DNA from 3 places in the Streptosporangium sp. H16 genome. Region 3 is predicted to be linked to each of the others. Evidence: riboswitches for the same ligand, from Rfam matches in the RefSeq annotation. Region 3 holds a riboswitch; each other region holds the start of a gene.
What was found. A riboswitch is a leader RNA that binds a small molecule or an ion and turns the genes downstream of it on or off. The one in region 3 is predicted to bind cyclic di-AMP.
Positions count from the first base shown of each region.

Region 1 (10,174 bases), on a different contig from region 3:
GGAACTCGCCGAACGATTCGAGAAGCATCGAATCGAGATCGTCAACGGTCGGATCGTGGTGAGGGAGATGCCCACGATCGCCCATGCCGATGTCGTTTACCACCTGATGGCACAGCTCATACCATTCTCGATGGAGAGAGGATGGCGCGTCTACCCGGAAGCCAAGCTCCTCCTGCAGATACAAGCGGATCGCTTCGAGCCCGACCTCATCGTCGTTCCGCCAAATCCGCCCCTCTGGGATCCCAGCCACGTGTACGCCAACGCCACGCTGCTGGTCGCCGAGGTCGTCTCCCCGAGCAGCGTTCACGATGACCATGTGGTCAAGCCCCGGGCCTGCGCGCTCGCGGGAGTTCCGCTCTACCTGGTCATCGACACCTTTGCGAACCGGTTCAGGTTGCTCAGCCGACCGGGTCCGGAGGGTTATGCCGACGAGATCACCGAGTCGCTGGGCAAGCCCCTTGAGCTCCCCGCGCCCTGGGACCTCACGATCGACACCGGCAAGCTGATCGAGGGATAGATCCGCCAGGCAGGAGGCCGGGCCTCCACCGCACGGGACCGGCCGCCCTTTCGGCCGACCGGTCCCCGCGGATCTCCTTCGTGCGGGACTAGCAGATCTTGTGGACCCAGCTGTGCGGGTCGGGACGGGATCCGTACTGGATGCCCACGAGTTCCTCGCGGATCTTCGAGGTGACGGGCCCCTGGGTGCCGTCACCGATCGTCCAGGCGCGGTCGGCGCCCTTGACCGAGCCGACCGGGGTGACCACCGCGGCGGTGCCGCAGGCGAAGACCTCGGTGAGCTCGCCCGTCTCGCAGCCCCGCTGCCACTCCTCGACCGACAGGCGCCCCTCCTCGGACTGGAGGCCGAGGCCGGAGGCGAGGGAGAGGATCGAGTCGCGGGTGATTCCGGGCAGGAGCGTGCCGGTGAGCGCCGGGGTCAGCAGACGGTCGCCGTAGACGAAGAACAGGTTCATCCCGCCCATCTCCTCGACGTAGCGGTGCTCGCCCGCGTCGAGCCAGACCACCTGGTCGCAGCCCTGCTCGACGGCCTGGCGCTGGGCGACGAAGGCCGCCGCGTAGTTTCCGCCGCACTTGGCGAAGCCGGTCCCGCCGGGGGCCGCGCGGGTGTACTCGGTGGAGAGCCAGACCGTAACGGTCTTGCCCCCGCCGAAGTAGGCCGCCGCAGGGGAGGCGATGACCATGTACTTGTAGGTCCTGGACGGGTAGTTGACTCCGAGCGCCGGCTGCGTCGCGATCATGAAGGGGCGCAGGTAGAGGCTGTGTCCCGGCGTGGTCGGCACCCACTCGCGGTCGGTCTGGACGAGCAGTTCCAGCGACTCGACGAACGTCTCCTCGGGCAGTTCGGGCATGGCCATCCGCGCCGCGGAGGTGTTGAAGCGAGCGGCGTTCGCCTCGGGCCGGAAGGTCACGATCGTGCCGTTCTCCTGGCGGTAGGCCTTGAGCCCCTCGAAAAGCTCCTGCGCGTAGTGGAAGACCGACGTCGCGGGGTCGAGGCTGAGCGGGCCGTACGGCATGAGCCTGGCGTCGTGCCAGCCCCGCCCCTCGGTGTAGTCGATCGAGATCATGTGGTCGGTGAAGACCTGACCGAACCCGGGGCTCGCCATTACCTGCTCGCGCTCTGCCGCGGTGCGAGCGTGGTCGGAGAGCTGCACGTCGAAGCTGAGCTTCTGAGCGGTGGTCATCGCACGGATCCTTCTCTTGGTGTCTGGCTTACCCTTGGGTCCATTCTGCGTCGGACCGGGTAACGGGAAACTACTCCATCCATGCCGAAAACCGGCAGTGCTGGAGAAACAAAAACGCACCTGGCGGCTCGGGTGAGCCGCCAGGCGCGTCGGGGTCGAGGAGGGCGGCTTCCTCAGCCGGCTACTCGGGCGGTGATGTCGTCGCCGATCTCGTGGGTGGCCCGGCCGGCCCGGCCGCCCGGCCGCCCGGCCAGGTCGTCGGCGACGGCCCGCTCGACCCTGGCGGCCTCGGCGGCCATGCCCAGGTGGTCGAGGAGCATGGCGACCGACAGGATCGTGGCGGTCGGGTCGGCCTTGCCCTGGCCCGCGATGTCGGGGGCGCTGCCGTGGACCGGCTCGAACATGCTCGGCGCGGTGCGGTCGGGGTTGACGTTGCCGCTGGCCGCCAGGCCGATGCCACCGGCGATCGCCGCGCCGATGTCGGTGAGGATGTCGCCGAAGAGGTTGTCGGTGACGATCACGTCGAAGCGCTCCGGCTGGCTGACGAAGAACATCGAGGCCGCGTCGACGTGGCAGTAGTCGGTCCGGACGTCGGGATACTCCAGGCCGACGCGGTCGAAGGTGCGGGCCCAGAGGTCGCCGGCGTAGGTGAGCACGTTGGTCTTGTGGACCAGCGTCAGCTTCCTGCGGGGGCGGCCCAGCGCCTTGTCGAAGGCGTAGCGCACGACGCGCTCGACGCCGTGGGCGGTGTTCAGCGACTCCTGGGTGGCGATCTCGTGCGGCGTGCCCCGGCGCATGACGCCGCCCGCACCGGCGTACGGGCCCTCGGTGCCCTCGCGGACGACGACCATGTCGATGTCCTCGGGACGGGCCTTGCCCAGCGGCGTCTCGACGCCGGGGAAGAGCTTGACCGGGCGGAGGTTCACGTAGTGGTCGAGCTGGAAGCGGAGCTTGAGCAGCAGGTCGCGCTCCAGGACGCCCGGGGGCACGCTGGGGTCGCCGACCGCGCCGAGCAGGATCGCGTCGTATCCGCGCAGTTCGTCGAGGACCGGGTCGGGCAGGGTCTCGCCGGTCTCGTGGTAGCGCTTGGCCCCGAGGTCGTAGGTGGTGGTCTCCACCTTCGTGCCGACCGCTTCGAGGACCTTCAGACCCTCGGTGACGACCTCGACTCCGATTCCGTCCCCGGGGATGACCGCCAGGCGAATGTTACGCGAATCCATGCAGGCACCTTACCGGTCCGTCTCGGTGATCGAACACCGGTCTCATCCTCCGGACACACTCGTCCGGCGGGACCCCTGATCGTTTTGTCCGCCTTTGCTTGGTATTGACCGTTTCGTGAGGTTTCGTTATGGTCCTCCCATTCACGTCAATGCCTAATCCGTACGGGCCATCCCCTTACCGGGCCCGCACGGAGCCGGGGAACCACTCTTTACGGGATCTACCGGACCCCGGGCACCCCGCTCCTCCCCCGGAGCGCGTTCCCGGCCGTCATCAGGTGGATTCCTTGGGGCGAATCAGCGCGTTCTCGCGCCGTAGGGCGGCCTCCACGCCCGAGCCCGACAGCTCACCCGGCCGGCCTTATGGAAGGAATCATCCTGTCCGGCACAGTTCTCCCCCGTGTCCTGTCCATCTCCGCCTCCATGATCGTCGCCGGCGCCGCGGTGTGCGCGACCTCGACCGCCGCCCTGGCCGCCTCCCCGCCCCCCGCCCCCGGGCCCGCCGCGCTCAACACCCCCGCGCTGAAGGACGCGCTGAAGGCCACGGCCGTCAAGCCCGCCTGGCAGAAAGCCGTGAAGTGGGCCATGTCCAAGCGCGGAACGCCCTACGTCTGGGGCGGCACCGGCCACGGCGGCTTCGACTGCTCAGGCCTGGTGCTCCGCGCCTACGGCGCAGCCGGGATCAAGCTCCCCCGCGTCACCAACGACCAGTACGCCGCCTTCTCCAAGAAGATCACCTGGGAGAATCTCAAGCCTGGTGACCTGGCCTTCTTCAGCGGCCTCGGCCACGTCGGCATGATCACAAAGCCCGGCTACATGGTTCACGCCCCGCGGACCGGCGACGTGGTCAAGGAGGAGAAACTCGACTCCTGGCGCCGCGAATCCTTCGTCGGCGCGGTGCGTCCCGACCCGCAGGGGGTTCAGCTGGCCAAGCGGGTCGAGCTCGCGACCGAAGCCGTGACCGGCGGATGAGACACGCCGGCGGATCACCGCCGGGAGGCCGTGGAGACCCCGGCGGCGGAGAGAACGGGTTCAGCGGGTGGGAGCACCGCCGTTGTCCCTGCGGTCCAGAGCGGTCTGGAGCGCGTCGACGGCCTCGTCCTCGGTCTCCTCGGGACGGTTCCAGGGATACATGTCGTACATGGCGAATCTCGTCTCGGTCGCATACCGGCAAGGAAGGTGGTCGAGACTCCGGTCGGGACTCCGACCAGGCCTGATGTCGCGGGTCCGGATCACGGACCGGCGGCGGGGGCTTGGAGCCGGCACGCGCCACGACACCGCGGCGAGTCGCCGGCCCGCCCCTGTCAGGCCTCGCCGCGGCAGGTAGGAATTACGAGAACCTGGCGCATTTGACTCCAGGTTACCCGGCCGCGGGAAAACCGTCTCGCCCGGCGTACACACTTCTCACATGCTGAGACGAGATGTGGCCGCCGCCCCGGTCTCCGGGGCGGCGGCCACATCGGCGGTACGGCTAGTCGGCCAGGTCGACCGAGCGGCCGCTGTCGGCGCCGATCTCCGAGCCGATCTGGTCGATCACCTCGGCCGGGATGGCGGTGTCGACGGTGAGCGCGATGAGCGCCTTGCCGCCCTTGGCGTCACGGGCCACCTGCATCGAGGCGATGTTGATCGAGTGGTCGCCGAGGATGCGGCCGACCACGCCGACGATGCCGGGGCGGTCGGTGTAGGTGAAGAACGACAGGTGGTCGGTCGGCTCGATCTCCATCTGGTAGCCGTTGACCTCGACGATCTTCGTGATCTGCCTCGGCCCGGACAGGGTGCCGGAGACCGAGACCGCGCGGCCGTCGGCCAGGACGCCCCGGACCGTCACGACGTTGCGCCAGTCGGGGCTGTCGGAGCTGGTGATCAGCTCGACCGACACGCCGCGGTCCTTGGCCAGCAGCGGGGCGTTGACATAGGTGACCGAGTCCTCGACCACGTCGGTGAAGACGCCCTTGAGCGCGGCCAGCTCCAGTACGCGGACGTCGTGGGAGGCGATCTCACCGCGCACCTCGACGTCGAGCTTGGTGGCGACCTCGCCCGCGAGGGCGGTGAACACCCGGCCGAGCTTCTCGGCCAGCGGCAGGCCCGGCTTGACGTCCTCGGCGACGGCGCCGCCCTGGACGTTGACCGCGTCCGGCACGAACTCCCCGGCGAGCGCGAGCTTCACGCTGCGCGCGACCTGGGTGCCGGCCTTCTCCTGGGCCTCGTGGGTGGAGGCGCCCAGGTGCGGGGTGACGACGACCTGGTCGAGCTCGAAGAGCGGGCTGTCGGTGACCGGCTCCTTCGGGAACACGTCGATGCCGGCGCCGGCGACGCGGCCCTCCTTGATCGCGGAGTAGAGGGCGTTCTCGTCGATGATGCCGCCGCGGGCGACGTTGATGAGGCGGACGTTCGGCTTGACCGTGTGGAGCTCCCTGTCACCGATGAGACCGATGGTCTCCTTGGACTTGGGCAGGTGCACGGTGATGAAGTCGGCCTCGCTCAGCGCCTCCTCCAGCGAGACCAGCCGGACGCCCATCTGCGCGGCGCGGGCCGGCTGCAGGTAGGGGTCGTAGGCGATCAGCTCGACGCCGAACGGCTGGAGGCGCTGCGCGACCAGCTGGCCGATCTTGCCGAGGCCGAGGATCGCGACGACCTTCTCGTCGAGCTCCACGCCGGTGTACTTCGAGCGCTTCCACTCGCCGCCCTTGAGCGCGGAGTGCGCCTGGGCGACGTTGCGGGCGGAGGCGAGGATGAGGGCGACGGTGTGCTCGGCGGCACTGGTGATGTTGGAGGTGGGCGCGTTGACGACCATGACTCCGGCCTTGGTGGCGGCCTCCACATCGACGTTGTCCAGGCCGACGCCGGCGCGGGCGACGACACGGAGCCTGGGAGCGTTGGCGATCGCCTCGGCGTCGACCTGCGTGGCGCTGCGCACGATGAGCGCGTCCACGTCGGCGAGGGCGGGCAGGAACTGGGCACGGTCGGCGCCGTCGGTGTGGCGGACTTCGAAGTCCGCGCCCAGAACCGCGAGACCGGCCTCGGAAAGTTCCTCAGCGACCAGTACGACAGGCTTGTTCACAGGCTGGATCCTTACTAGGCGGTGAGGGGTGCACGGACCTCACGTAGTCTATCGGCGCTTGTGAACGCGTTCACGAGTGTCCCGCGATCCGAGACGCCCCACGCTGTCCCGGGTGCCTTCCGGTACCTTCCGGAAGCCCCTGGGAGGCTCGCGGGACGCGAGAGGGCTCCGCGACCCATGAGGCGGTTACCCGTCCTTGACAGATCTCATGCACCCAAAATTCAAGTTGGTATTGATCCCAAGAAAACTTCGCGATTACCCTGATAAGCCGTGGTCCACTACCTATCGTTCCTCATATGAGCATCGGGAACCCCGCTCTCGGCAACGTGCTCGCGCAGCACGGCGATCCGCACCGGCTGCTTGCGGCGCTGGCCGAATGGGGACTCCTGGTTGCCGTGCGACCCGACCGCTCCGTCGTGCTCGGCACGACCCAGGCCGGTGATCGTGTCCTGCTCGGTTACACCTCGGCGGACACCTACGCGCGGCACCGTGGCAGCCACTCGCTGTCGGCGTGCGACGCCGACACCATCCTCGACATCCAGCGCGTCACCGGCGTGCGGGAGATCGTGATCGACGCGGCGGGCCCCGCGGCCGCGGCCGTGCCGATCGAGGATCTCCAGCGCTACCTGCTCTCGACGCGCAGCGGCCCCACGCCCGCGCTGTCGAGCGCGGCGCCGACGGCGTACGCGACCGGGGCGATGGCCACGGTCTCGCGTCCCGCGCCCGCGCGCCCGCCGAGAGCGCCGGTGCCCGCCGCGCCCTCCCAGCCGTGGATCCCGGCGCCCCGGCCGCACCTGTCGGGCCCGATGCAGATGGTGGACCCGGGATACCGCCGGTGCGACCACCCGATCCTGCCCGCGCTGCGCGCCGCGATCTCGCAGCTGCTCGTCGACTATCCGCTCGTCCACCACGTGTGGATCTCCGAGGCCAGCACCTCCTCGGGCGCGCCGGGAATCATGCTGCACGTGAAGGTGCACATGTCGGCCGCCGAGGACGTGGTCAGGGACATCCATCGCGGGGTGCGCGCCCGGCTGCCGCAGCTCGCCGCGAGCGAGGCGCCGATCCTGATGGCCAGGGTCGCCGACGCGCGCAGCGAGCAGCGGATGGTCGAGCTGGGCGCTCACGTGGTCTGCGCCGACGTCACCGACTGAGCGCCCCGACCGGCCGGGCGGTGGTGGGCCGGGGCGTGCCGATGGGGAGGTCCCGCGATCCGGCCTGATCACCGCCATCCGGATCCCGCGTACGCGCGCCGATGCCCGGCCGTCCCCGAAGTGCCGGGCGGCGGCCGGGTGCGGCCCGGAACGGCGGGTCAGGTCAGGCGGCGGGTGAGCACCACCCTCGTCCGGACGCACAGCCCGGCCAGCAGCGCGGTCAGCAGTGGCAGGCCGACCAGCACGCCCGCCACCAGGAGCCAGGGCACGTCGATCACGAGAGTGACCAGGTCGGACGACACGTCGTTCACCGTTCCGATCCCGGAGGCCCGGGCGCGATGGAACCCGCTGAAGACGCTCGCCACCCCGGCGACCAGCCCGACGAACGTCCCCGCCCCCACCCCCAGGCCGGAGACGAACGCGGCCTGTCCGGCGACGAGAAGGCGCTGGACGCGGCCCGCCGCCCCCACCGCCGCCAGCGTGGCGCGGTCGGGACGGCCCTCCGCCACGGCCAGGCCGGTCGCCGCGAACGTGCCCCCGAGAACGAGGACCGACGCGCCGACGGCGAAGGCGAGGAGCGTCGCCATGTCGTCGCCACGGAAACCCCGCTCGACCTCGGCGGCGGTGGTGGAGTCGACCTCCCGGACGGCGGCGTTCAGCCGCTCCTCCTGCTGCGGCGTCGTACTCACCGCGGCGGGATCGGCGACGAGGGTGTCGTGGCGGACGGCGAGGCCCAGCTCGGCCGCCAACGAGACGGGTAGTACCGCGGTCACCAGCGGCTCGCCCGGGGGCCGCCGGACGACGGCGGGCACCGAGTGCGTGACGCGTTTCGTGATCTCGGTCGTGAAGACCAGCTTCCCGTCGCGCAACACCCTCGGGTCGAACACCACCGCCTTGCCCGCGGCGAGAGCGGTCTCGGCGACGGGATCGGGACCACGCAGGAAATAGCGGACCAGGTCGGCGCCGCCTATCGGTGGGGGCCGGAACAGCGCGCGGGAGAGGAACGCCCCGCAATCCCTCGCGCAGCCGGGCTGGACCACGACGTTGACAGGTCGCGAGCCGGGCCCGGCGAACTTTCCCGCCTCGATCAACGGCACTCCGGGCAGGGCGGAGGCGACGACTTTCTTGATCTCCCGCCAGATCGCGGGATTGGCCGCGTAGGAGGACACGACGGTGCTTCCCCCCACGTACTGGGGCGTGTAGCGCTCCCGATCCCGGGCGGTCTGGCTGGAAACTATCACCGCCACAGTGGCGAAGACGGCGGTCGCGACGAGCACCGCGGCCACGGCGGGGGCCGTGCGGCCACGGTTGCGCGCGGCGTCCCTGGCGGCCATCCGGAACGGCAGCGGCAGCCGCGCGGCCAGGCGCGCGGCGACGCCGACCAGCCACGGCGTCAGCAGGATCAGCCCGAACTGCCCGAGCACCGCGCCCAGCAGCATGCTGATCGGCTGCCACGGCACGCGCTGATCCCACCGTTGCAGGAAGGTGGCGCCGAGAAGGATGACCGCCATCGCCACCGCCAGGAGCACCACTCCCAGCACCGGCAGGCCACGGCGTTCCCTCGCCCGGCTCCGGCGACCGGCCAGCACCTCCGCCACGTCGGCCCGTGACGCCTGGACGGCGGGGACGACCGCCGCGAGCAGCGCGCTCACCACCCCAAGAAGCACGGCGAGCGCGACCAGGCCGGCAGGTACCTCCAGGGGGCCGCGGTGGACGAACGGCGCGGCGGCCGCGCCGATCCCGATCCCGCCCGCGGCTCCGAGCAGGGAGGCCGTGAGCCCGAGGGTGAGCCCGTCCGCGAGGACGACGCCGCGCAGGTGGCGGGGAGAGCCGCCCTGCGCGGCGATCAGCGCGAGTTCGCGCCGGCGTCGCCGGATGCCGACGGCGAACGCCGGTCCGGCCAGGAAGACGACCTCCAACACGACGACGACCGCGCCCAGGACGGTCATCACGACGTCGGAGGTCCGCACCGACACGTGGGGGACCGGATCCTCCGGACCGTTCCCCGCGGGAGGCGGATCGTTGACCACCGCTCGCGAGAGGACCTTGACACCGTGCTGGTTGATCTCGCGAACCCGCTGCCAGGAGACCGGGGCGGAGGTATCGACAAGCCAGCTCGTAGCGGCCTCCCGGGTGTCGTCGGGCGCGGTTCCCGGGGGCGCGACGATCTCGAGGCTTTCGGGCTCGCTCTGGGACTCGACGACGCCGACCACGCTGACGACGGTGCTCATACCGGTCAGGGTCAGGGTTCTCCCCTCTTGCAACCCCAGCCCGGCGCCTGCCGCGACCTCCCCCGCCACCCGCGGCAGGCGCCCTGACCGGAGCGTGTACATGCCCGTGGTGATCGGGTCGTGCAGGTCGATCTCCCGGAGTTCGGCCTCCCGGTAGGCGCCGGCCGCCTCGTAGCCGGTCCAGAGGCCGCGCAGGGGGACCGCGCGACTGCCCGGCCCGAAGAGAGCGAGGACCTCCTGTTCGGTGAGCGTCCGCTGCTTGACGCCGCGGCCCGCCGTGTGGGAGATCTCGGCGCCGGCGCTCTGCCGCACCGGCCTGTCGAAGGCCATACCCCGCACGTGCGCGTCGGCCGTGCCGATGTTCCAGTCCAGCCCTTCCCTGAGCGTGACGTCCCCGGTGGCCTGCCAGGTCAGTCCCGCCGCGAGCAGCAGGACCGGCAGGCCGATCATGACCATGATGAGCGCGCTGCGCCCCCTGGCCCGGCCGATTTCCCGGCGGGAGAGGCGCAGGGCGGCGATGATCGCGCTCATGCGGCCACCCCCGCCCGCCGCGGGCCCGTGAACGCGCCCCGCGCGTCCGGTCGCTCGCTCATCGGGCGCTCTCCAGGGGGGTGGCGGTGGAGTCGGCGATCTCGCCGTCGCGCAGGAAGATCACTCGGTCGGCCCAGGCGGCGTAGCGGGGTTCGTGGGTGACGAGCAGTACGGCGGTTCCCGCGTCGCAGCGGGTGCGCAGGAGCTGGAGGATGTCGTCGCCGGTCGGAGTGTCGAGCGCGCCGGTGGGCTCGTCGGCCAGGATCAGCCGCCGCTCCCCCGC
Region 1 is NZ_JBPXMD010000012.1:59,568-69,741, forward strand. It holds gene ACTOQ2_RS21305 (Uma2 family endonuclease) at 1-517, shown strand, start outside; gene ACTOQ2_RS21310 (branched-chain amino acid aminotransferase) at 606-1,700, opposite strand; gene ACTOQ2_RS21315 (3-isopropylmalate dehydrogenase) at 1,874-2,920, opposite strand; cyclic di-AMP (ydaO/yuaA leader) riboswitch at 3,061-3,293, shown strand; gene ACTOQ2_RS21320 (C40 family peptidase) at 3,281-3,889, shown strand; gene serA (phosphoglycerate dehydrogenase) at 4,389-5,978, opposite strand; gene ACTOQ2_RS21330 (hypothetical protein) at 6,275-7,129, shown strand; gene ACTOQ2_RS21335 (FtsX-like permease family protein) at 7,288-9,891, opposite strand; gene ACTOQ2_RS21340 (ABC transporter ATP-binding protein) at 9,950-10,174, opposite strand, start outside.
Region 1: another riboswitch for cyclic di-AMP. It lies ahead of ACTOQ2_RS21320 (C40 family peptidase); the one in region 3 lies ahead of ACTOQ2_RS29070 (NlpC/P60 family protein).

Region 2 (10,174 bases), on a different contig from region 3:
CGCTCCGGTCGGGCCGGGGCCCAACGACCAGGGGCTTTCCCGTCTGCACGTGATGCGGGCCCTGGAGGACAGCCTGCGCCGGCTGCGGACCGATTACATCGACCTCTATCAGATCCACAACTACGACCGCCTGACGCCGCTCGAGGAGACGCTGAGCGCGCTCGACGACGCGGTACGACAGGGCAAGGTCCGCTACATCGGCTGTTCCAACCTCGCCGCCTGGCAGGTCAGCAAGGCGCTGGGCATCTCCGCGCTGCACGACCAGGCGAGGTTCGTCTCCAACCAGATTCAGTACTCGCCGGCGACGCGCGACGTCGAGCGCGAGCTGGTGCCGTTGGCGGAGGACGCGGGGCTGAGCCTGACGGTGTGGCAACCGCTTCTCGGCGGATTCCTCACGGGCAAGTTCGACCGCGGCGGGGTGACCACCGAACAGGACTCCCGCCGGGCCCGGAACGGCTTCGACTTCGTGCCGTTCGACGAGGAGAAGGGTTTCAAGGTGCTCGACGTGCTGCGGACCGTCGCCGCGCGGCACGAGGTGAGCCCCGCCCGGGTCGCGATCGCCTGGCTGCTCGCCCAGCGCGCCGTCACCAGCGTCATCGTCGGCGCGCGCAAGCTGGAACAGCTCACGGACAACATCGCTGCCAGTGACCTGACGCTCACCGAGCAGGATCTCGCTGAACTCGACGAGGCCGGCCGGCCGCCGGTCGCCTACCCGAACTGGATCCAGGAGTGGTCCGCCCAGGGACGGATCCCGGCCGGAAGCCTGGCCTGACGCGGCGCCTCGGGTGACAGGCGCGGGGGAACGGTCCGGCCTGACACCCGGAGCCCGCTCCCGGGTCGCCCGGCGACCGGGAGAGCGGTCAGGCCGGTCGCGCCGGTACGGAACCCCGGGGCGTCCGCATCATACGGACGGCGAGGAGGCTGGCCCAGAAGAAGCCGGTCGTGATCGAGATCCGCTGGAACAGGCCGCCAAGCTCGACGAATCCCTCGGTCTGGGAGAACCCCAGGCCGGCGACGACGAACGTGCCGATGAACACCAGGCCGCTGATCCCCGAGTAGACCGCCCAGCCGGGCTCGCCCCAGCCGGCGAAGCGCCGGGCGAACACGAAGCACGCGGCGGTCAGCGCGGCGAAGACGAGCAACGAGAACGGGAGGTCGTGAAGCCGGCCCTGCCAGGTGTGCTCTCCCTGCGCGGGCGAGCCGGGCGGGTAACCGCTGACCGGGTCGGTCGGGAAGACACCGGCGCCGATCAGCCCGATCGCGTACAGCCCGATCAGCAACGGCCCCCAGGTCGAGTGCCGTCCCGAGGCGGACAGGCCCCGGCGCAGGCCGACGGCGAAGACGAGCATCAGCAGGCCGGTGACGACGAAGTTGGCGACCTGCGCCCACCCGGACGGGCCGAGGGCCAGGGAGCTGACCGGATGACGCATCGGGTCGTAGTCGGGGCGGACGGCCCCCTGGACCAGGAAGGCGATGACGAACAGCGGTCCGCCCACCGCCCCGCACAGGTAGGAGAGATTGACTCGCGGCGCTTTCGGGGTGTTCGCCGGGGTATGCATCGCACCTTTCTAGCAGGGATCCCCCGTTTCCAGCAGGGATCTCCCGGCTGTCCGGATGAAGACGCCGGCGTTCGTACGGGGGAGGAGCCCGCCGGGTCAGGCGGGGCCGACACCGGAGATCTGGTAGCGCGCCACCTCGGCGTCGCGGATCACCGCCTCCTGGTCGTCGCCCGGCCCGGAACCCCGGAAGGCGTCGAGGGCCTTCTCCGACTCCCACCGCTCGTAGACGTTGATCCGGCCGGCGTCGACGAGGTCGGCGCCGAGCGTGAAGTCGAGGCAACCGGACGAGGCGCGAGCCTGCTCGACCACGCTCACGCACCCCCGGAGGTAGCCGTCACGAGCATCGGGGTCGACCCGGATCCAGCCTGAGACAATGATCATGACGTCAGGGTACGGTCCGCCACCGACAGAACCGCCGCCACGCGCGACCGGGTGATCGGCAGGCGCCGATCTTTCCGTGCCGTTCGCGCATATCAGGCGTCCGCCGGGCACGTAGGATTCGACGGCCGGGCAGGCGAGGCGAGAACGAGGACACGAGGACGTGGTGTGAGCTTTGATCTCGGAGTCTGGTTCGGGACCGAACCGATCACCGCGCGGGAGGCCCTTCTCCGGTATCTCGCCTGGGACGAGAGCGGAGCCGCCCCCGGTGAGCCGCGCCCGGAGGTGGCGGCCTTCTACGAGGAGCTGACGGCGCTCTTCCCTGACCTGACCGCCGAGAACTACGGCACCTCGCCCTGGTCGGAGCCGCTCACCGTGGGTGAGGACTTCGTGCTGATGAACGCCGTCTTCCCCCGGGCCGGAGAGGTGTGCCGAGCGGTCCTGGAAATGGTGCGTCGCCACCCCCTGGTGCTCTTCGAACGGTAGGACCGCGTCCTCATCCTTCGGCGCTCTGTTGCCGAGCAGGCGGACCGGTTGGTCGACTCGCAGTGACCGCCGCGTGCGCCGGTCAGCGGCTGACCGTGTCGACCGCGTCGGCCGGGCGCAGCAGGTCCAGGTCGGAGCGGCGGGGCAGGCTCTCCCAGTCGCCGTCGGCGGTGACGGCGAAGGCTCCCGCGGCGCCGGCCGTGGCCAGGCGCCGCTCGGGGGCCGCCCCGGCGAGGGTCTCGGCGATCCAGCCCGCGGCGAAGGCGTCCCCGGCGCCCACCGGGTCGAGCTCGACGACCCGGTGGGGCTCCGCGCGCCGTACGGCGCCGTCGGAGAGCTCGATCGCGCCGAGGGCGCCGCGCTTGATGAGGACGTGACGCGGGCCGAGGGCCGACAGGGCTCCGGCCAGGGTGAGCGGGTCGTCCCCCTCGACGACCAGCCGGGCCTCGGCCTCGGTCGCGAACAGGACGTCCACGGAGGCGACGGTCTCGCGCAGCGCGGCGGACGCCTCGGCGGGCGTCCACAGGGCGCGGCGGTAGTTGACGTCCATCGACACGATCGCGCCCGCGTCGCGGGCCTCGGCGATCGCGGCCCGCACCGCCTCGGCGGCGGACGCCGACAGCGCGAGCGTGATGCCCGTGACGTGCAGCACGCGTGCCGAGCGGATCAGCGAGACGTCCAGGTCGGAGGGGCGCAGCCGGGATCCGGCGCTCGCCGAGCGGTAGTAGCGCACGTCGACCGTCTCGGCCGTGCGCCTGCTCTTGATCATCAGGCCGGTGGGCGCCTCGGGGTCGACCCGCATCCCCCGCACGTCGACCCCCTCGCCGGCCAGCGTCGAGCGCAGCAGCTCGCCGAACTCGTCGGCGCCCACCCTGCCGATCCAGGCCGCGCGCCCGCCGAGGCGGGCGACGCCGATGGCCACGTTCGACTCCGCGCCGCCCACGCCGAGCCCGAAGTCGCGGGCGTGCCTGAGCGGGCCGGTGCGCCGCGCGGTGAACAGCGCCATGCTCTCACCGAGCGTTACCAGATCAGTCATGGAAAACGGGTCCTTAGGGAGTCGGCGGGCGGACTTCGTCGATCATCGGGTCGACCCGAGCTTACGGCGGTGCGGTGGACGGGGTTGCGGCTGCCGATGCGCGAGGCCATGCGCACGTTGGTCTCGTTCTCGACGAAGGACGGGCACCCACCTGGTTCCGTTTCTCCTCACTACCGATAATTTTTGCCTGGACCAGGGCAGAACTGTCCCTCGGGATGGTTGACAGGCCAAAATTGGTCCGTGGTCAGGATCGGATCGGTAGAGATGAGCGATTGTGAGAGTGAGCGACTTCCGCCAGTTCTGGGCCAGCTGTTCGCCGACGGAGCCGACGGGAGCGAGGGCGGCGACGGAACCGGCGGGGGCAGGGGCAGGAGGCTCTCGGTGGAGCTGCCGCCGGGGGACGTGGTGTGGCCCGACCCCGGTTACGCCCAGCTCGCCGTCCGTCGCCGTCCGGCGTTCTGGCTCAGCGAGGTGGCGGTCTCCGGCGAGTACTGGGCGCGGCTGAGGGCCCAGCACGAGCGGTCGGGCCTGTGGCCGGTGCTGCTGGAGGACTCCGTCCAGCCCTGGTCGGCCGGCCAGATCGCCCCGGACACGGCCGGTCAGATCGACAATTACCACGCCGCCGCGTTCATGGCCGAGGTGTGGTCCGACTGGATCGCCAAGGCCAACCTCGACCAGCTCGAACTGCTCGAGCCCTTCGGACCCGAGTGTCCCGGCCCGGCCCCCCCGGGCAGGCTCGCCGCCGACCCCGGCGTGGTCGCCGACTGGTACGCCGGGCTGGTGGCCGAGCGCAGGACCCCGCTCGGGCTCGTCGCGGTCGAGCGCGGGGCCGACGCCCTCGCCGTCATGGGCTGGCAGGGCGCCCTGAACCACAACGAGTGGATGGTCCCGCTCGCGGCCGTCGTGCGCAGCTGGGAGGACAGGTTCGGGGTGCGGGTGGTCGGGATGGGTTTCAACACCCTCGACCTCAGCGTCGCCGCGCCCCCGACCACCTCCGAGCACGCCCTGCACGTCGCCGCGGAGCACTGGACGTTCTGCCCCGACAGCATCATCCAGGGGGCGGGGAACCTCATCGACTACGCCGAGCAGATCAAGGGCAGGAACGCCTGGTCGTTCTGGTGGGACTGAGCGGGGCCGGGCGGGACCGATCGGCCGGGGACGACCCGCGAGGCGGGCTCCCCTTGAGCGAACCTTTGCGCAAAGGAACCGGCGGGCCGGGGGAGGGCTCACGGGGCGCGCGTTCTCCCGCGTGGATCTTCCGTGGATCTCCGGACGCGGGGCCTGGAACGGGGACAGGAACGGGGTTCCGGGGCTGGACACCGAGATGGGGGAGACATCCGTGCTGGTAGGACAGGTGTTGGCCTGGCGGGGCGATCGATGAGGCTTCCTTGAAGCTTGTAGGTAGATCTTCTGGGGTTTTCATGGTGTTTGCTTTGCTTTGTCCGGTTTGGGTGGGTAGTGTCCACAGTCATCGGTAGGCGACCTGCCCTTCACAAGAGGGAGCGGCCGGCCGACGTCGAATCCCGAGGGCCCCACAGGGGCCCCGGAGCCGGGGAACCACTTTTCCGGGGTGAATCCGCCGCGACCACGCGGCGGTAGGGCAACTCCACCGCCCGAACCCGTCAGCTAACCCGGTAGACGAGATGGAGAGGAGATCCCCTCATGGATCACCGCGTTACCACGTCGGTGCAGCCCTTGTCCGTGCCGACCACCTGAACTTTTCCCCCCTTCCGCCGACATCCCCCGTTCCCCCCGGACCTTCTCGCCGCGCCTGATCGCGGCACCTTCCAGATCGTGCTCCGCGTAGCGATTGCCCGAGATTCCGGCTACGCCCCCTTTTCCGACGAGCGCGTCCCCGCCCGTGCACCCCTTCGGTGTGTCGCACGTGGCTGCCCCGTTCCCTCGCGAAAGAGCCTTTTCTCCATGCGCCCCTTCTTTGGTTTGCACAAGAACGGCCTGAGCAAGTTCACCTGGCAGAAGAACAAGCCCCGCGGAAGCCGCCTCGCAGCCGCCGCCCTGGTCGGCGCGAGCGTCCTCGCCGCCACCGGTGTCGCGGTGGCGCTGCCCGCCTCCACCTGTTTCGCCGCCACCGCCGACCCCGAGGTCGGGGTGGCGAAGGCCAGCGCCGAGTCCGTCCTCCTCCAGGGCGCGACCACGGCCTCCTACTTCTGGGACGACTCCTCCGGCCGGGCCGGTGACACGGGTCTGCCCGCCAGCGGCCGGCCGATGCAGAAGGGCATGATCGCCAGCCCGAGCTGGCCCCTGCTCACCGAGGGCTACATCATCTACAAGGGCAAGAAGGCCAAGTTCTTCGTCGGCGACCGCGGCCCCGGTTCCCCCTCGAACCAGGGCATTATGATCGACATCGACGCCAAGACCTTCGCCGACCTGACCGGTGGAACGTTCAACGCCGGCACGCTCGGCGTGGACGGCAACGGCGGGATGGGCCACATCGACATCCAGTACGTGGTCACCAAGTGGGGTAACGGTACGGGGATAAAGAACCACCCCGTCGCGTTCTCCACCGGTGCCTGGAGCCGCAGGGACACCAGCCCGGCCAAGCCCCCGACGGTCGTCTTCGCCAAGGCCCAGGAACTGGGGATAGGCGTGCAGACCCAGCTGGTGAGCGCCGCGGCGCGGCCGTGGGCCGGCAAGCCCAAGGTCATGGTCGAGCCCGCCTCCTGGCACGCCCCGGCCGGCGTGGCCGTCGCCGGTGCCCGCGCCGCCGAGATCGGCGCGGGGAAGGGCTGAGCCGGCGCCGCCGCCCTCCGGAGACCCCCGCCGGAGTCCTCCGGGAACGCTCAGAAAAGACGCAGAAAGGACTCCGGTGCGGTCCGTGCCTCCCGGGGCACGGACCGCACCGGAGGATCAGACCTCGAGCTTCTCCTCGATGCCGCGCAGGGTGTGCCGCGCGAGCGCGAGGTTGGCCCGGTTCCGGTCGAGAGCCAGGTAGAGGAACAGCCCTTTGCCACTCCGGCCCGAGATCGGGCGGATCACGTGGTACTGCGTGCCGAGCGTGATGAGGATGTCCTCGATGCCGTCCTTGAGGCCGAGCGACTCCATGGTCCGCATCTTGGCCTTGACGACCTCGGTGTTACCCGCGGCCGCGATCTGGAGGTCGAGGTCCTTGGACCCGCCGAGCGCGCCCAGCGCCATCCCGCTGTTGTAGTCGACGACGACCGCGCCGACGGCACCGTCGATCGCCATCATCTCCTTGAGCGAGATGTCCATGTTGCCCATTGCTGTCTCCGATCACTGGGGTATCGATGTGCGCGAGCCGGCGGCGGCCAGTCTGGCCGCCGTCTTGCGGCCCTCCAGCCGGAGCAGCCCGAGGTTGGTCCCCGGGCGCGCCAGGACTGTGAGGACGATCTTGGGTCCGGCGGCGTAGAACGCCGCGTAGCCGTTGGTGCCGGAGATCAACGTCTCCTCGAAGGTGCCCTTGCCGGCCATGCTCGTCATCCGGCGGCTGAGAGCCAGCACCGCGGAGGAGAGCGCCCCGGTCTGCTCGGTGTCCCTGTCCAGATCGCTCGCTATCGTCAGACCGTCGACGCTGCACGCGATGCTCCCGTTCACGTCGGGTACGCGTTCTCGCAGCGCCGCCATCTCGCGCCGTATCTCCTCACGCAGTTCCACCGGCATCCTCCTTCCGATCAGCTTCAGCGTCCGCAGCCTTATCGGCATGTGACCGGGCTCAAGTCGCTCAAGTCGCTCAAGTCATGGCCTCCAATGCGTTCCTGAGCCGGATGAGCAGGCTGACGTCGGCCGGGTCCCCGTTCGCCCTGGGGAGCCAGTCCGACGTCTCCGGAGAACCCGTGCCGGCCGCCGGGATCTCCGTGGCACCCCTCGTCCGCCTGGGCAGCGGTGCCGGTGCCTCGGGAGTCCCGGGAGTCCCGGGAGTCTCTGCCGGAGCGGGCTCCGGGAGGCGGAGCAGCCCGGACGAGGCGAGCTGCCGTACGGCGAGCAGCACCGAGTACGCGGGACGGCCCAGCTTGCGCGCCAGGTCGGCGGGGGTCGCCGTGGAGTCGGCGCCGACGAGCACCTCCCACTGGAGCGAGCTCAGCACCACCCGCTGGGCGCCGATGCGCCCGAGCGGGACGACCGGGAGCGTGTCCAGCTCCGCGGACGGCCAGGTCTGTTCCAACTGCGCCTTCCTTCGCTCGCACTCCCGGAGCAGGCCGGTCGCGTCGAAGTACCACTGCGGTCCGAGCCAGTGCCGCTCTCCCCGCCGGAACCTGGGCCGGTGCCCGGTGGCCTGCAGCAGGAAGTACGCGGCGTCGAGCACCGCGCTCAGCACGCAGAACTCCAGTTCCCCCCTGGTGAGCAGGCCCCGCGCGACCAGCTGCTCGCCCCCCGACGGCTGGGGGGCCCGCGCGTCAGGTGGCCGGCGGCTGGCGGCCTGCCTGACCTGCCGTACGGCGTGGGCGGATATCCCGCGGCAGGCGCCCAGCAGGTCCTCCAGCCGGGGGGCCGCCGCGCTCTCGGCGTAGGTCACGCGACCGTCGGTGAGGTAGATGACCCCCGCCTTGCCGAGTCGCAGGGAGCCGGTGGCGTGGTCGCCGGCGAGCCCGCTGAGGATGTTCTCGACGTTCGGCATGATTTCACGTCGATATCAGACGGCCGGAAAGGGCCTGGAGTCGGTGGCGGGCCAGTGCCAGGTTCGAGCGTTCGAGATCGAGCCTGACATAAATGACCAGAGGGCCGTCGAAAAGCGTTTCCAGCGGCCGCAGCAAATGGTGGCCGCCGTCCGTGGTGATGATCATGTCGTTGATCCGGACCGTACCGCCGGGCGAGGCGAGGGCGAGCCCGTCGAGCGTCGCGCGCAGGGTCTCGCTCAGCCCCGCGGCCAACCTCTCCACGTCGGCGTGGCGGCTCGCGCCGCCGGTGGCCACCGCGGTCCCGCTGGTCTGATCGATGAGGATCGCGTCCAGGGCGCCGGGGATGGCCATTACCTCGGTGAGGCAGTCTTCGATTCCGAGCACGTGCTCTCCCTCGCCAGCGACTTCAAGCGTCGCCCGGTCAGCGTAGGGACACCTCTCGGTAACCGAACTTCCTGGCTAGGGCTTTGATAGGAGAAGGCGTACGATTCTCCAACCGAGTAGGAAGTTACATACCCTGGGTGGAAATCAACCCGTTGGGTCGTCGGTGATGAGTGCCTTTTCGTCCGGCTTGAAAACAAGAATGTTCTTCACGTAGGAATTCACCGCGGCGGGCAGCCCGACGTCGTTCCCGGCCTCCTCCGACATGTACCAGCGGTGGTCGAGCACCTCGTGGAAGAACTGGGCGGGCTCCAGCTTGCCCCGCAGCTCCTGGGGCACGGCCAGCACCGTGGGCTGGAAGACCTCGGCCAGCCAGCGGTGGGCCACGATCGCCTCGTCCTCGTGGCGGAGGCCGTGCGACACGCGGAAGGAGTCGAGGTCGTTGAGGAGGCGCCTGGCCTGGTTCTCCTCCACGTCCAGGCCGGTCAGCCGCAGCAGCCTGCGCTGGTGGTGCCCGGCGTCCACGACCTTGGGCCGGACGATCAGCCGCCCGGTGCCCGCCTTGCGGCGGACCATCATCTCCGCGACGTCGAACCCCAGGGAGTTCAGCCGGCGGATCCGCTGGTCGATCATGTGCCAGTCGACCTCGTCGATGATGTCGTCGGAGGTGAGCTCGCTCCAGAGACGGTGGTAGCGGCGGACGACCGAGTCGGCGATCTGCTCGGGGTCGATGGAGGGGTGCAGCAGCTCGCCCGCCTCCAGGTCGAGCATCTCGCCGAAGATGTTGGTGTGCGCGACGTCGATGTCGTACAGTCGCTGGCCCTCGCTGAGCATGGGGTGCAGCTCGCCGGTCTCGGCGTCGACCAGGTAGGCGGCGAAGGAGCCCGCGTCCCGGCGGAACAGGACGTTCGACAGCGAGCAGTCGCCCCAGTAGAAGCCGCTGATGTGCAACCGCACGAACAGCACGGCCAGGGCGTCGAGCAGCCGGTTGAGCGTCTCCGGCCGGACCGTCCCGGACATGACCGCGCGGTAGGGCAGGGAGAACTGCAGGTGCTGGGTGACGAGCGCCGAGTCGAGCGGCTCGCCGTTCGCGTCGGTCCGCCCGGTGACCACGGCCACCGGCTCGACGGACGGGGTGTCCATCCGGCTCAGATCCCACAGCAGGCGGTACTCGCGCTTGGCGTAGTACTCGCTGATCTCCTTGATCGCGTACACCTTGCCCGACAGGCGGGCGAAACGCACCACGTGCCGGGAGATGCCGCGGGGCAGGGAGACCAGCCGGTGCTCGGGCCACTGCTCCAGCGGGACGTCCCAGGGCAGGCGGATGAGGTCCGGATCGCTCGGGGCGCCGGTGAGCTGGAGGGGCATGCGGTCAGTCCTCGCGACGGGAAGTCCGGCGGTGTGCCGGTCGGACGGGTGGTCGTGCCGTGGTCAGTCCTCGCGGCGGGGGAAGGCGGGCGGGTCGAAGGCACGCCGGACCACGTCGGCGAGCTGCTCCTCGGTGAGCACGCGGGGCTCGCCGACGCCCTTGGCCCGTACGTAGACCTCGCAGAGCCACTCCAGCAGCCGGGTCGCCTCGAAGGCCCCGTCCAGGTCGTCGCCGATCGTGACCCCGCCGTGGTTGGCCAGCAGCGCGGCACGCCTGTCCTTGAGGGCGGCCCTGACGGAGGCGGCGAGCTCGGGGGTGCCGTAGGTGGCGTACTCGGCGACCCTGACGGTCCCGCCGAGCAGCAGGACGT
Region 2 is NZ_JBPXMD010000002.1:262,471-272,644, reverse strand. It holds gene ACTOQ2_RS04250 (aldo/keto reductase) at 1-772, shown strand, start outside; gene ACTOQ2_RS04245 (DUF998 domain-containing protein) at 861-1,559, opposite strand; gene ACTOQ2_RS04240 (putative quinol monooxygenase) at 1,656-1,940, opposite strand; gene ACTOQ2_RS04235 (hypothetical protein) at 2,106-2,423, shown strand; gene ACTOQ2_RS04230 (sugar kinase) at 2,506-3,459, opposite strand; gene ACTOQ2_RS04225 (DUF4253 domain-containing protein) at 3,724-4,587, shown strand; cyclic di-AMP (ydaO/yuaA leader) riboswitch at 4,964-5,115, shown strand; gene ACTOQ2_RS04220 (hypothetical protein) at 5,383-6,210, shown strand; gene ACTOQ2_RS04215 (hypothetical protein) at 6,328-6,699, opposite strand; gene ACTOQ2_RS04210 (roadblock/LC7 domain-containing protein) at 6,712-7,098, opposite strand; gene ACTOQ2_RS04205 (hypothetical protein) at 7,169-8,053, opposite strand; gene ACTOQ2_RS04200 (roadblock/LC7 domain-containing protein) at 8,058-8,438, opposite strand; gene ACTOQ2_RS04195 (DUF4032 domain-containing protein) at 8,583-9,803, opposite strand; gene ACTOQ2_RS04190 (class II aldolase/adducin family protein) at 9,867-10,174, opposite strand, start outside.
Region 2: another riboswitch for cyclic di-AMP. It lies ahead of ACTOQ2_RS04220 (hypothetical protein); the one in region 3 lies ahead of ACTOQ2_RS29070 (NlpC/P60 family protein).

Region 3 (10,174 bases):
TCTCCACCTCGATGTGCGCGGTGCCGTTCACCGCGCCGGAGAGCATCGCGGTGAGGGTGTCCTCCAGCACCGGACGGGTGCTGGGCAGCTCCTGGCAGGCGGCGGCCATGTGGTTGTGCACGTGGCCGAGCTTCACCACCGGGGCTCCGGTGTCGGCCAGGCCCCGCAGGGCCGCTCCGGGCTCCTCAGAGCCGCCCGCGAGGTAACAGGCGTCCAGGCAGATCCCCAGATGCTCGGAGTCGATGCCTCCCACCCGGTCGAGGGCCTGCTTGGTGGTCTCCAGCACGCATCCGGGCCACGGCTCGAAGCCGACCCTGATCGTCTTGCCGGTGACGCTGTGCAGCCCGCGCAGCTCGCGGGCGAGGCGCTCCAGCCGTCGCGAGGCGATCGAGTGCAGGTCGGCCGGCCAGTCGCGGCGCCAGCCGATGGGGATGGTGGAGATGCTCCCGAAACGGACGTCCTGCGGGAGCAGGAAGGCCAGGATCTTGGCCAGGGCCATCGTGTAGCGGTAACGCTCGGGCTTGGCCCAGTCGGGGCCGGGGACCTCCTGGTTCCTGCCGCCGGTGCCGTTGAGGCTGACGACCTCCAGGCCGCGCTCCTCGAGGGAGCGGCGCAGGCGCACCAGCTCGATCCTGTCGGCGGTGAGATGGTCGGCGACGCTCGGGGAGAGCCAGAGGCCGACCCCCATGCGCTCCACCCCGAGGCGCTTGCGCACCGGCACCGCGTACCGCGTCAGGTGCGCGATGAGGTTCTCCAGATCCTCGGCGGGGTGCACACCCGCGTTGTAGGCCAGGTGAACGAGCGTCCCGTCCTCGTGCCGTAAACGCATGCGTGCCTCCAAGGCGTGCTTTCCGTGTAAGCGTCCCGGTGGCCCCGCGCCGGTCGTCGACGCCTGCCGGGAACTCGACCCGGTGGTCCGAAGCATCCCGCGCGGGCACCGACCTCCGCGTCACTCCCGGAGCTGATTTCTCGGTACGTCGCTGGGCTGACCTCGATACCGCTCCCAACGCAGTCCGTACAACGTTGAGACCATCTGGGTGGGATCGACCAAACTCGCTCTACAGAGTGTAGTACTACCTGTCGTGGCGAGATACCGTCTTCGGTAACAAATAAGCAGACCCCGCAGTGAGTCTCCTCACTGCGGGGTCTGCTCCCTGCTTGATCAGGCCATGCCCGGCCGGTCCTAGTTCTGGATCGGCTCCGCGATGGCGGCGGCCGAGTCGGGAACCTGGTCGACCGGCGCGTTCTCACCGATGAAGGTGAACTTCGCGTTCTCACCCTCGCCCTCGATGCCGATCTTCACGATCTGGCCGGGACGGAGCTCGCCGTACAGGATCTTCTCGGACAGGGTGTCCTCCAGCTCGCGCTGGATCGTACGGCGGAGCGGGCGGGCGCCCATCACCGGGTCGTAGCCACGGTCGGCCAGCAGCTGCTTGGCCTCCTGCGTGAGCTCCATCCCCATGTCGCGGTCCTTCAGACGCAGGCCCACCTGGGCCAGCATCAGGTCGACGATGCGGATGATCTCCTTCGGCGTGAGCTGGTGGAAGACCACGATGTCGTCGACACGGTTGAGGAACTCCGGCCGGAAGTGCTGCTTGAGCTCCTCCTGGACCTTGGACTTCATCCGGTCGTAGTTGGACTCGGCGTCGTTGTTCTTCGCGAAGCCGACGCCCTGACCCTTGGAGATGTCGCGGGTGCCGAGGTTCGTCGTCATGATGATGACGGTGTTCTTGAAGTCGACCACCCGGCCCTGGGCGTCGGTCAGGCGACCGTCTTCCAGGATCTGCAGCAGCGAGTTGAAGATGTCGGGGTGGGCCTTCTCGATCTCGTCGAACAGGACGACCGAGAACGGCTTGCGCCGCACCTTCTCCGTCAGCTGCCCGCCCTCCTCGTACCCGACGTAGCCGGGAGGCGAGCCGAACAGGCGGGAGACGGTGTGCTTCTCCATGAACTCCGACATGTCCAGCATGATCAGCGCGTCCTCGTCCCCGAACAGGAACTCGGCCAGCGCCTTGGACAGCTCGGTCTTACCGACACCGGACGGGCCGGCGAAGATGAACGAGCCACCCGGACGGCGCGGGTCCTTCAGACCGGCGCGCGTACGGCGGATCGAGCGGGACAGACCCTTGATGGCGTCGTCCTGACCGATGATCCGCTTGTGCAGCTCGTCCTCCATGCGGAGCAGTCGCTGGGACTCCTCCTCGGTGAGCTTGAAGACCGGGATGCCGGTGGCGGTCGCCAGGACCTCGGCGATGAGCTCCTCGGTGACCTCGGCGACGACGTCCATGTCGCCGGCCTTCCACTCCTTCTCGCGGCGCTCGCGCTTGAGCTGGAGCTGCTTCTCCTGGTCACGCAGCGCGGCGGCCTTCTCGAAGTCCTGCGCGTCTATCGCGGACTCCTTGTCGCGCCGCACGTTGGCGATCTTCTCGTCGTACTCGCGGAGGTCCGGCGGCGCGGTCATGCGGCGGATGCGCATGCGCGAGCCGGCCTCGTCGATGAGGTCGATCGCCTTGTCGGGCAGGAACCGGTCGCTGATGTAGCGGTCGGCCAGCTGGGCCGCGGCCACCAGGGCGCCGTCCGTGATGGAGACGCGGTGGTGTGCCTCGTAACGGTCGCGCAGGCCCTTGAGGATCTCGATCGTGTGGCTGAGGCTGGGCTCGGCCACCTGGATCGGCTGGAAGCGCCGCTCGAGCGCCGCGTCCTTCTCCAGGTGCTTGCGGTACTCGTCGAGGGTGGTGGCTCCGATGGTCTGCAGCTCGCCTCGGGCCAGCATCGGCTTCAGGATGCTGGCGGCGTCGATCGCGCCCTCTGCGGCACCCGCGCCGACGAGCGTGTGGAGCTCGTCGATGAACAGGATGATGTCGCCTCGGGTGCGGATCTCCTTGAGGACCTTCTTCAGCCGCTCCTCGAAGTCACCGCGGTAGCGGGAACCCGCCACCAGGGCGCCCAGGTCGAGGGTGTAGAGCTGCTTGTCCTTGAGCGTCTCCGGCACCTCGCCCTTGACGATCTTCTGGGACAGGCCCTCCACGACGGCGGTCTTGCCGACGCCGGGCTCGCCCACCAGGACCGGGTTGTTCTTGGTCCGGCGGGACAGGACCTGCATGACCCGCTCGATTTCCTTCTCCCGGCCGATGACCGGGTCAAGCTTGCCCTCGCGGGCGGCCTGGGTCAGGTTGCGACCGAACTGGTCCAGCACAAGGGAGGTCGACGGTGCGGCCTCGGTCGGACCGCCCGCGGCGGCCGGCTCCTTGCCCTGGTAGCCGTGGAGCAACTGGATGACCTGCTGCCGAACCCGATTGAGGTCGGCTCCCAGCTTCACCAGCACCTGGGCGGCGACGCCCTCGCCCTCACGGATGAGGCCGAGCAAAATGTGCTCGGTGCCGATGTAGTTGTGTCCTAGTTGCAGGGCTTCGCGGAGCGACAGCTCAAGGACCTTCTTGGCACGCGGGGTGAACGGAATGTGCCCCGACGGCGCAGACTGACCCTGGCCGATGATCTCCTCGACCTGCTGACGCACACCTTCAAGACTGATGCCGAGGCTCTCCAGAGCCTTGGCGGCAACGCCTTCACCTTCATGGATCAAGCCAAGAAGAATGTGCTCCGTACCGATGTAGTTGTGGTTGAGCATCCGGGCCTCTTCTTGGGCCAGGACGACAACCCGCCGTGCGCGGTCGGTGAACCTCTCGAACATCTCGTCGCTCCTCACAGAGCGGTCAGGCAGGTCCGGGATATCCGAGCCCTGTCATCCCGCATGGTAGCCCCGACCCGGCGACCGCTCTATGCAGAAGACGTTCCCCGAGAGCAGGGCGTTCACCCTCCATCCAACTACTTACGAGGGGTGGGATGTTCCCGCTACGCCGCAAGCGAACGACGTTTGTCTGTCGGCGAAACGCATCATGCGGTCATGGCCGCCACCGGACCCCACCGTGACCGCCATAACCGCATGATTCACTCGATCCGCTGAACCGATCTAGTGAGCCGCTTCGTACTGCTCGACGATCTTGGAGGCGATTCGACCGCGCTCGCTGACATTGAGGCCGTGAGACTTCGCCCACGCCCGGATGTCGGCGCTCTTCTCTCGCGTGAGCGCCCGCGCTCCGCCTGCACGGCGGCGACGGGGAGCCAGGGCGCCGGACCGACGGGCGCTCTGCACGAAAGGCGACAGGGAGTCACGGAGCTTCTTCGCGTTAACGTCACTCAGGTCAATCTCATAGCTGGTGCCGTCAATCGCGAAGGCGACAGTCTCATTGGCCTCGCCCCCATCGAGGTCGTCGATGAGAATCTCCTGGATCTGCTTGGCCATCTACACAATCCTTTCGCGGGTATTGTTTCATTCGCAAGCTAAACATATACCCGCGATCGAAGAGCGGCAATTCCAGGAGCCCGGCGATTCTCACAGGCTACCGAGACTCGCAGTCGAGCCTCCCGTGGATCAGCTCTTCTGCGACTCCGGGCCGGGTCGTTTTGCCGGACGCCGACCGGCGGCTTCACTCCGAAGTAGCTTGACGACTCCGAAGATGAAGGCCCCGCCGACGATCGCCGGGGGTATCAACGCGGACAATACGTCGTACATTCGTCCTCGCTCCGCACCGTGGTGGCTTTCTGGGGACCATGGAAATGTGGCGACGACTCCCGGGCCGTGCAGGCACGCCCGATCGGTCTGGAACCGCCCACAGATGACCATAGCGCCACCGGCCGGCGACACGCGTCAGCAGGGGCGACCATGTCCGTCTCTCTCCAGCCTAATGCTTCTCTCCAGCCGCCTTACCGGTTGCGGTCGTAAAGCCGTGAGGAAAAACCGACAGGGCGATCAGGTGATCATCACCGTCTCCGTAATACCAATGCCCGCCGGGTTCCCGGCCGCCGCGCCGTCGACCTCCTCGCGCCGAAACCCCTGCTGAGAGGGCCGGCCCGCCGGGACGAACGACACCATGCCATGGAGCCGGAGATCGCCTCGAGCGTGTTCATCACGGGAATGCCCGCCGTCGGTGGAACGCCAGGACGGAGAGCCGCTCGCTTCATCACCCCGGTGTGAGCCGATGTGACGCAAGCGTATGGAACAAGACGGATCTTCAACACTTTCTCGCCAAGAGTACGACCCGCTCCGGCACGGAGTACATAGTCGTAGACCGTATAACCACCAAACACGATGGGCCCCTCGGACAACCCCGCCAACACCACGCGTCCCTGATCCGGATCCGTAAGAAGGCCTTCACCGGCTGTCCCGAACGCGCCGCGGAAGGCGAAGAAGAGAATCCGGCACGGGATCGCCGAGGATGCCGGAGGCACGACGGATCGACCATTCGGTGAGTAGTGCGCGAACCCCCGACGGCGGCGGATCCGGCATTGACGCCTCATAGGAGACCCACGGGCGCCGGTGAGCCCGTTGTGGGCACCGTACGCGAATATTCCGACGAGCGGGGCGAGACTCGGTCATAAGTTCCCCCGCGTTGCTCAGGGCGCGGCAAATGGTTTTGCCCTTCCGTGACCCGGACCCCGAGACCCATACGAGGTCCCTAAGACCCCTCGTTTTCTCGCCTGTACGTGAAAACGGGGCCGGCGGTTCAACCGCCGGCCCCGTTATTCGGAGAACTACTTGATCTTGACGACGACCGTCTCGGCCACCTTGTCGTGCAGTGCCTGCTGCAGGGGCTTGTCCCACAGCAGCCACAACACGTTCACGAGACTGAAGATGTAGACGACGTAGTTCAGGAACGGCACCCAGGTCAGGAACTGCGGACCGTAAAGCACGCCGGCGCGCTTGAGCGCGACGTCGGAGCTGAGCCCGCCGGGCGGCAGTGCGCTGCCGACCGGCACGACCTTGATGCCCATGACCATCTTGCCAACGGTCTGCCCGCCCCTGCTGATCATGAAGAACTCGTAGGCGAAGTAGATCCCCGAGGTGACCAGCGAGATGAGGAGGGTCGAGAGGAACAGGCCGCTCGCCTCCGTGACCTCGCCCGTCTCGCTGTTGAAACTGGGGAACGTCACGAGCAGGCCGGTCAGCACCGCGCTGATGATGAACGTCGGGATCGCCAGGATGACCCCGTCGACGATCCTCGCCACCAGGCGCTGCCACCACTCGGCGAGCGGGGCGGGGGCCCCGGGAGGACCGCCGTACGGCTGGCCGTAGCCCTGCTGCCCGTACGCGGGCTGCTGGTGGCCGTAGCCCTGCTGCCCGTAGTCGGGCTGCTGGCCGTAACCGGGCTGCTGGCCGTACTGCTGCTGTTGCCCGTAGTCGGGCTGCTGGCCGTAACCGGGCTGGGGCGGCTGCTGGCCGTAGCCGGGCTGCTGCCCGTACGCGCCGGTCCCGCCCTGCTGGCCGTACTGCTGCTGTTGCCCGTAGTCGGGCTGCTGGCCGTAACCGGGCTGGGGCGGCTGCTGGCCGTAGCCGGGCTGCTGCCCGTACGCGCCGGTCCCGCCCTGCTGGCCGTACCCCTGCTGCTGACCGTAGCCCTGCTGCTCGTGGGAGGACTGCTGGCCGTAGCCTGGCTGCTGCCCGTACGCGCCGGTCCCGCCCTGCTGGCCGTACCCCTGCTGCTGGCCGTAGCCCTGCTGCCCGTAGTCGGGCTGCTGACCATAACCCTGCTGCTGGCCGTAGCCGGGCTGCTGGCCGTACCCCTGCTGCCCGTAGCCCTGCTGACCGTATCCGGGCTGGCTCTGCCCTGGGCCGGTGTTCGGCTGTGAGGCCTCCGACCGATACCCCACGACTGTCACGTCGGGGTCGAGTTCGCCAGGGGCTCGACCCGCGTTGTGCTGTCCGTAATCCGGCTGCCCCGACGGTGTGCGATCGCGGTCGGGATCATCCTGTGGATACGGCGGCTGTCCGGTGCTCACCGCGTCACCTCACTTAGACTGCGCATGTGGCAAATGTCAGACGCACATGCATGCTGCTGCACAAGGTATCGACATAGGTATCAACAGTCACCTTTCCGATCAGTCAGCTCCAAAGTCACCAGAGTCGGGCTCACGTGTCAGGTGCAGCAGCATCCGGGTGTTTCCCAAGGTGTTGGGCTTGACGTGTTCCAGATCGAGGAACTCCGCCACACCCTCGTCATAGGAGGCGAGAAGTTCGGCGTAGACCTCCGGGGCGACGGGCGTGCCCTGGATTTCCCGGAATCCGTGCCGGCCGAAGAAGTCGACCTCGAAGGTCAGGCAGAAGACCCGGCGCAGGCCCAGCTCGGCGGCCGTGCGAATGAGCGCGGAGACGATCCGGTGGCCGATTCCCATCCCCCTGCGGGTCGGATCGACGGCGACGGTGCGGATCTCGGCCAGATCCTCCCAGAGGACGTGGAGTGCCCCGCAGCCGATCACCTCCCCCTCCCCGTCGGTGGCGACCCAGAACTCCTGGACGTCCTCGTACAGGGTGACGGTGGCCTTCTCCAGCAGGCGCGGGCCGACACCGCCGTAGGTGTCGACGAGCCGCCTGATGGCCCGCACGTCCGGGGTGCGGGCGCGGCGGACAGCGACCTCGGAGACCTCGGAGACCTCGGGGCCCGTCCCCGGGCCGGGCGAACCCCGCTCCGCCCCCGCGGATTCGGCGCGCCGCTCCCCGTCGCCGGAGGCGCGAATGGCCGGCACGGGAGAATGCTCAGCAAGCTGCTCCATGACCGTTCAGCGTACGTCCTCACGGGTCTTCAATTACGGCTCATCCTTAACTCGCAGCTCGCAGACCACACATGACCCTTGGCGATCGCATTACCACTCTCGGTGTGCGGCACCTCTCGTGTGCCACAACTCACCTTTGGCACGGTCCCGGAGCTGGGAAGACCTCGGCCACACCCGTCGCACGGGAAGCAAAGGCAGCGTAATGGCCATGTTGATCATTTTGAGGTGTGATCTTTTCGTGACACCTCAGTTGCGAAACCTCTACTGAATTCGCAGTTCTGGTTGAGCAGGAACCACAGGTGCACTAATCTCCGTGCTCGATGTCAGAGACGTAAAAAGCCTGACCCGCCGAATCCCTCACAGGGGAACCGGGGACCCACCACGTCCTCCGGGGTGAATCCGAGTGCCACCGGCGCACCCGGTAGGGCTGCCTCCGGCCCGAACCCGTCAGCTAACCCGGTAGGCGGCCGAGAGAGGAGCCCGTTGGTGAAGCGCACGCGCGACCGCGGAGGAAAGCACGCGGGCCACGAGACCCGCTGCCGAGAACGCGCGCCGCGAGGGCTGCGCCGTCGCATGGCGGTCGTCGGCCTGGCATTCGCCACCCTGACCCTCGGCACCCCGCTCGTGGCGGCCACCGCGGACCCCGAGCCCAGCCTCCAGCAGCTGGCCAAGCAGGCCGAGAAGCTGCACGAGGAGATCGGCATCCTCGCGGAGCGCTACAACGGCGAGCGGGTCAAGCTCAAGCAGGCCCAGCGGGCCGCCGAGAGTGCCAAGAAGACCCTCGCGTCGAGCGAGTCCGAGCTGGCGGCCCGTCGCACCAAGGCCACCCTCCTGGCACAGAGCACCTACATGTCGGGCGGCCTGAACTCCGGGCTCGCCTTCACCCAGGCCACCGACCCCGACACCTTCCTCGACCAGGCCACCACCAACTACGCGCTCCAGCAGCAGCAGAGCGAGGAGGTCGCCCAGGTGAGCCGGGCGATCGAGGCCGCCGAGCGGGCCCAGGCCAGTGCCAAGGCCAGGACGGCGGAGGTCAAGAAGATCCTGGCGGAGATCGACGGCAACCGGACCAAGATCGAGCGGTTGGTCGACCGGGTCGAGAGCGACCTGTTCAGCGAGGTGCGCACCAGGGCCGTCAGCAACAGGGGCGCCCGGGTGAAGACGAACGTGCCCATCGTCGGCAGCGGCAAGGCCGCGGAGGCCACCCGCTGGGCCCTCACCCAGCAGCTGAAGCCGTACGTCTGGGGCGCCGAGGGGCCCAACTCCTTCGACTGCTCCGGCCTGGTCATGTGGGCCTACCAGAAGGTCGGCATCAGCCTGCCGCACTACACCGGCGACCAGTGGACCGCGGGCACCCACGTCTCCAGGAAAGAGCTGCGCCCCGGCGACCTGGTCTTCTTCTACAGCGACCTGCACCACGTCGGGATCTACATCGGCGCGGGCCTGATGGTCCACGCCCCCCGGACGGGTGACGTCGTCCACATCGCCACGATCGACAACCGGCCCTTCGCCGGAGGCGTCCGCATCGCCGCCTGAACCGGCGTCGACGACCGGGGCCGCGCACGGCCGAACCGGGTCCCGGGCGTACCCCGGATACCGTGCAGGGGTCCGCGGGCGTGTCCGGCCCGCACGCGTGTCCGGCCCGACCTGCCGGACACGCGGCGGTGCGTCAGATCAGACGGCGGCGGGCCGCCCAGGCCACGGCCTCGATCGCCGTGGCGACGCCGATGCGGTCGCAGATGCCCCTGAGCCTGCGCCTGACCGTCCGGCCGCTGATGTCGAGGCGACGCCCCACCCGATCGACCGTGACACCCTTGGCGAGCTCGGCCAGCAGCACAAGGTCGTCGTCGCTGAGACCGATATCGCTCATGCCCAGGGGGCTGTCGCCATGGCGAGAATCCACTTCTGGATATGCCATCAAGAGTCACTCCCCCCACTCTGGAAACCGGGTGCGAGACGCCGGAAATGAATACCGTCCGCCAGGAACGGTAAACGCCTTGTTCAAAGGTCGTCAAGTTCCACTCTTCATAGCGTGCGTCCAGTATTGACATAGCAGGCGCTACGTGAAGTACTCATGATATGTCAGTGCCTTTGCGGCTATGTCATGATCGAGCCCAGGCACGAGCCGGCAGGCATCCCTGGCTGCGGCGACCGAGGTCCTGGCAGAACAAGATTTCGCCGGAACCGCCGCCCCGCCGGGCACCTCGAAGCCGTCCGCTCGGGGATCCGGCCCGTCCGCATTTCTCGGAAAAAATTGATCTCTTCCCGACGAGCATGTCCTCACCACCTTGACGGCACACCACGGATAACACGGAAATATGAGGGTCAAGAGCGGAGCTTTGCGGCATTCGCGAAGTGCCACGTGGTGACGACGGAACATCCGGGCGATATTGGACCTACTGGAAATGGATTTCTGCACCATACGGAAATGCGTCCAATATTGCGCGGGGCCATGGGCCCAACGGCCGTTTCCACCGGCCGGGTTCGCCCGGGGGGCCTCGGCCGCCTCCGCGGGGAACCGCCCTGATCCGTGAAGGTCCGTGAGGGTCCGTGAGGATCTATGCGG
Region 3 is NZ_JBPXMD010000020.1:85,217-95,390, reverse strand. It holds gene ACTOQ2_RS29095 (TIM barrel protein) at 1-829, opposite strand, end outside; gene ACTOQ2_RS29090 (ATP-dependent Clp protease ATP-binding subunit) at 1,184-3,691, opposite strand; gene ACTOQ2_RS29085 (histone-like nucleoid-structuring protein Lsr2) at 3,971-4,303, opposite strand; gene ACTOQ2_RS29080 (RDD family protein) at 5,593-6,708, opposite strand; gene ACTOQ2_RS29075 (amino-acid N-acetyltransferase) at 6,937-7,608, opposite strand; cyclic di-AMP (ydaO/yuaA leader) riboswitch at 7,945-8,089, shown strand; gene ACTOQ2_RS29070 (NlpC/P60 family protein) at 8,095-9,144, shown strand; gene ACTOQ2_RS29065 (LuxR C-terminal-related transcriptional regulator) at 9,278-9,478, opposite strand.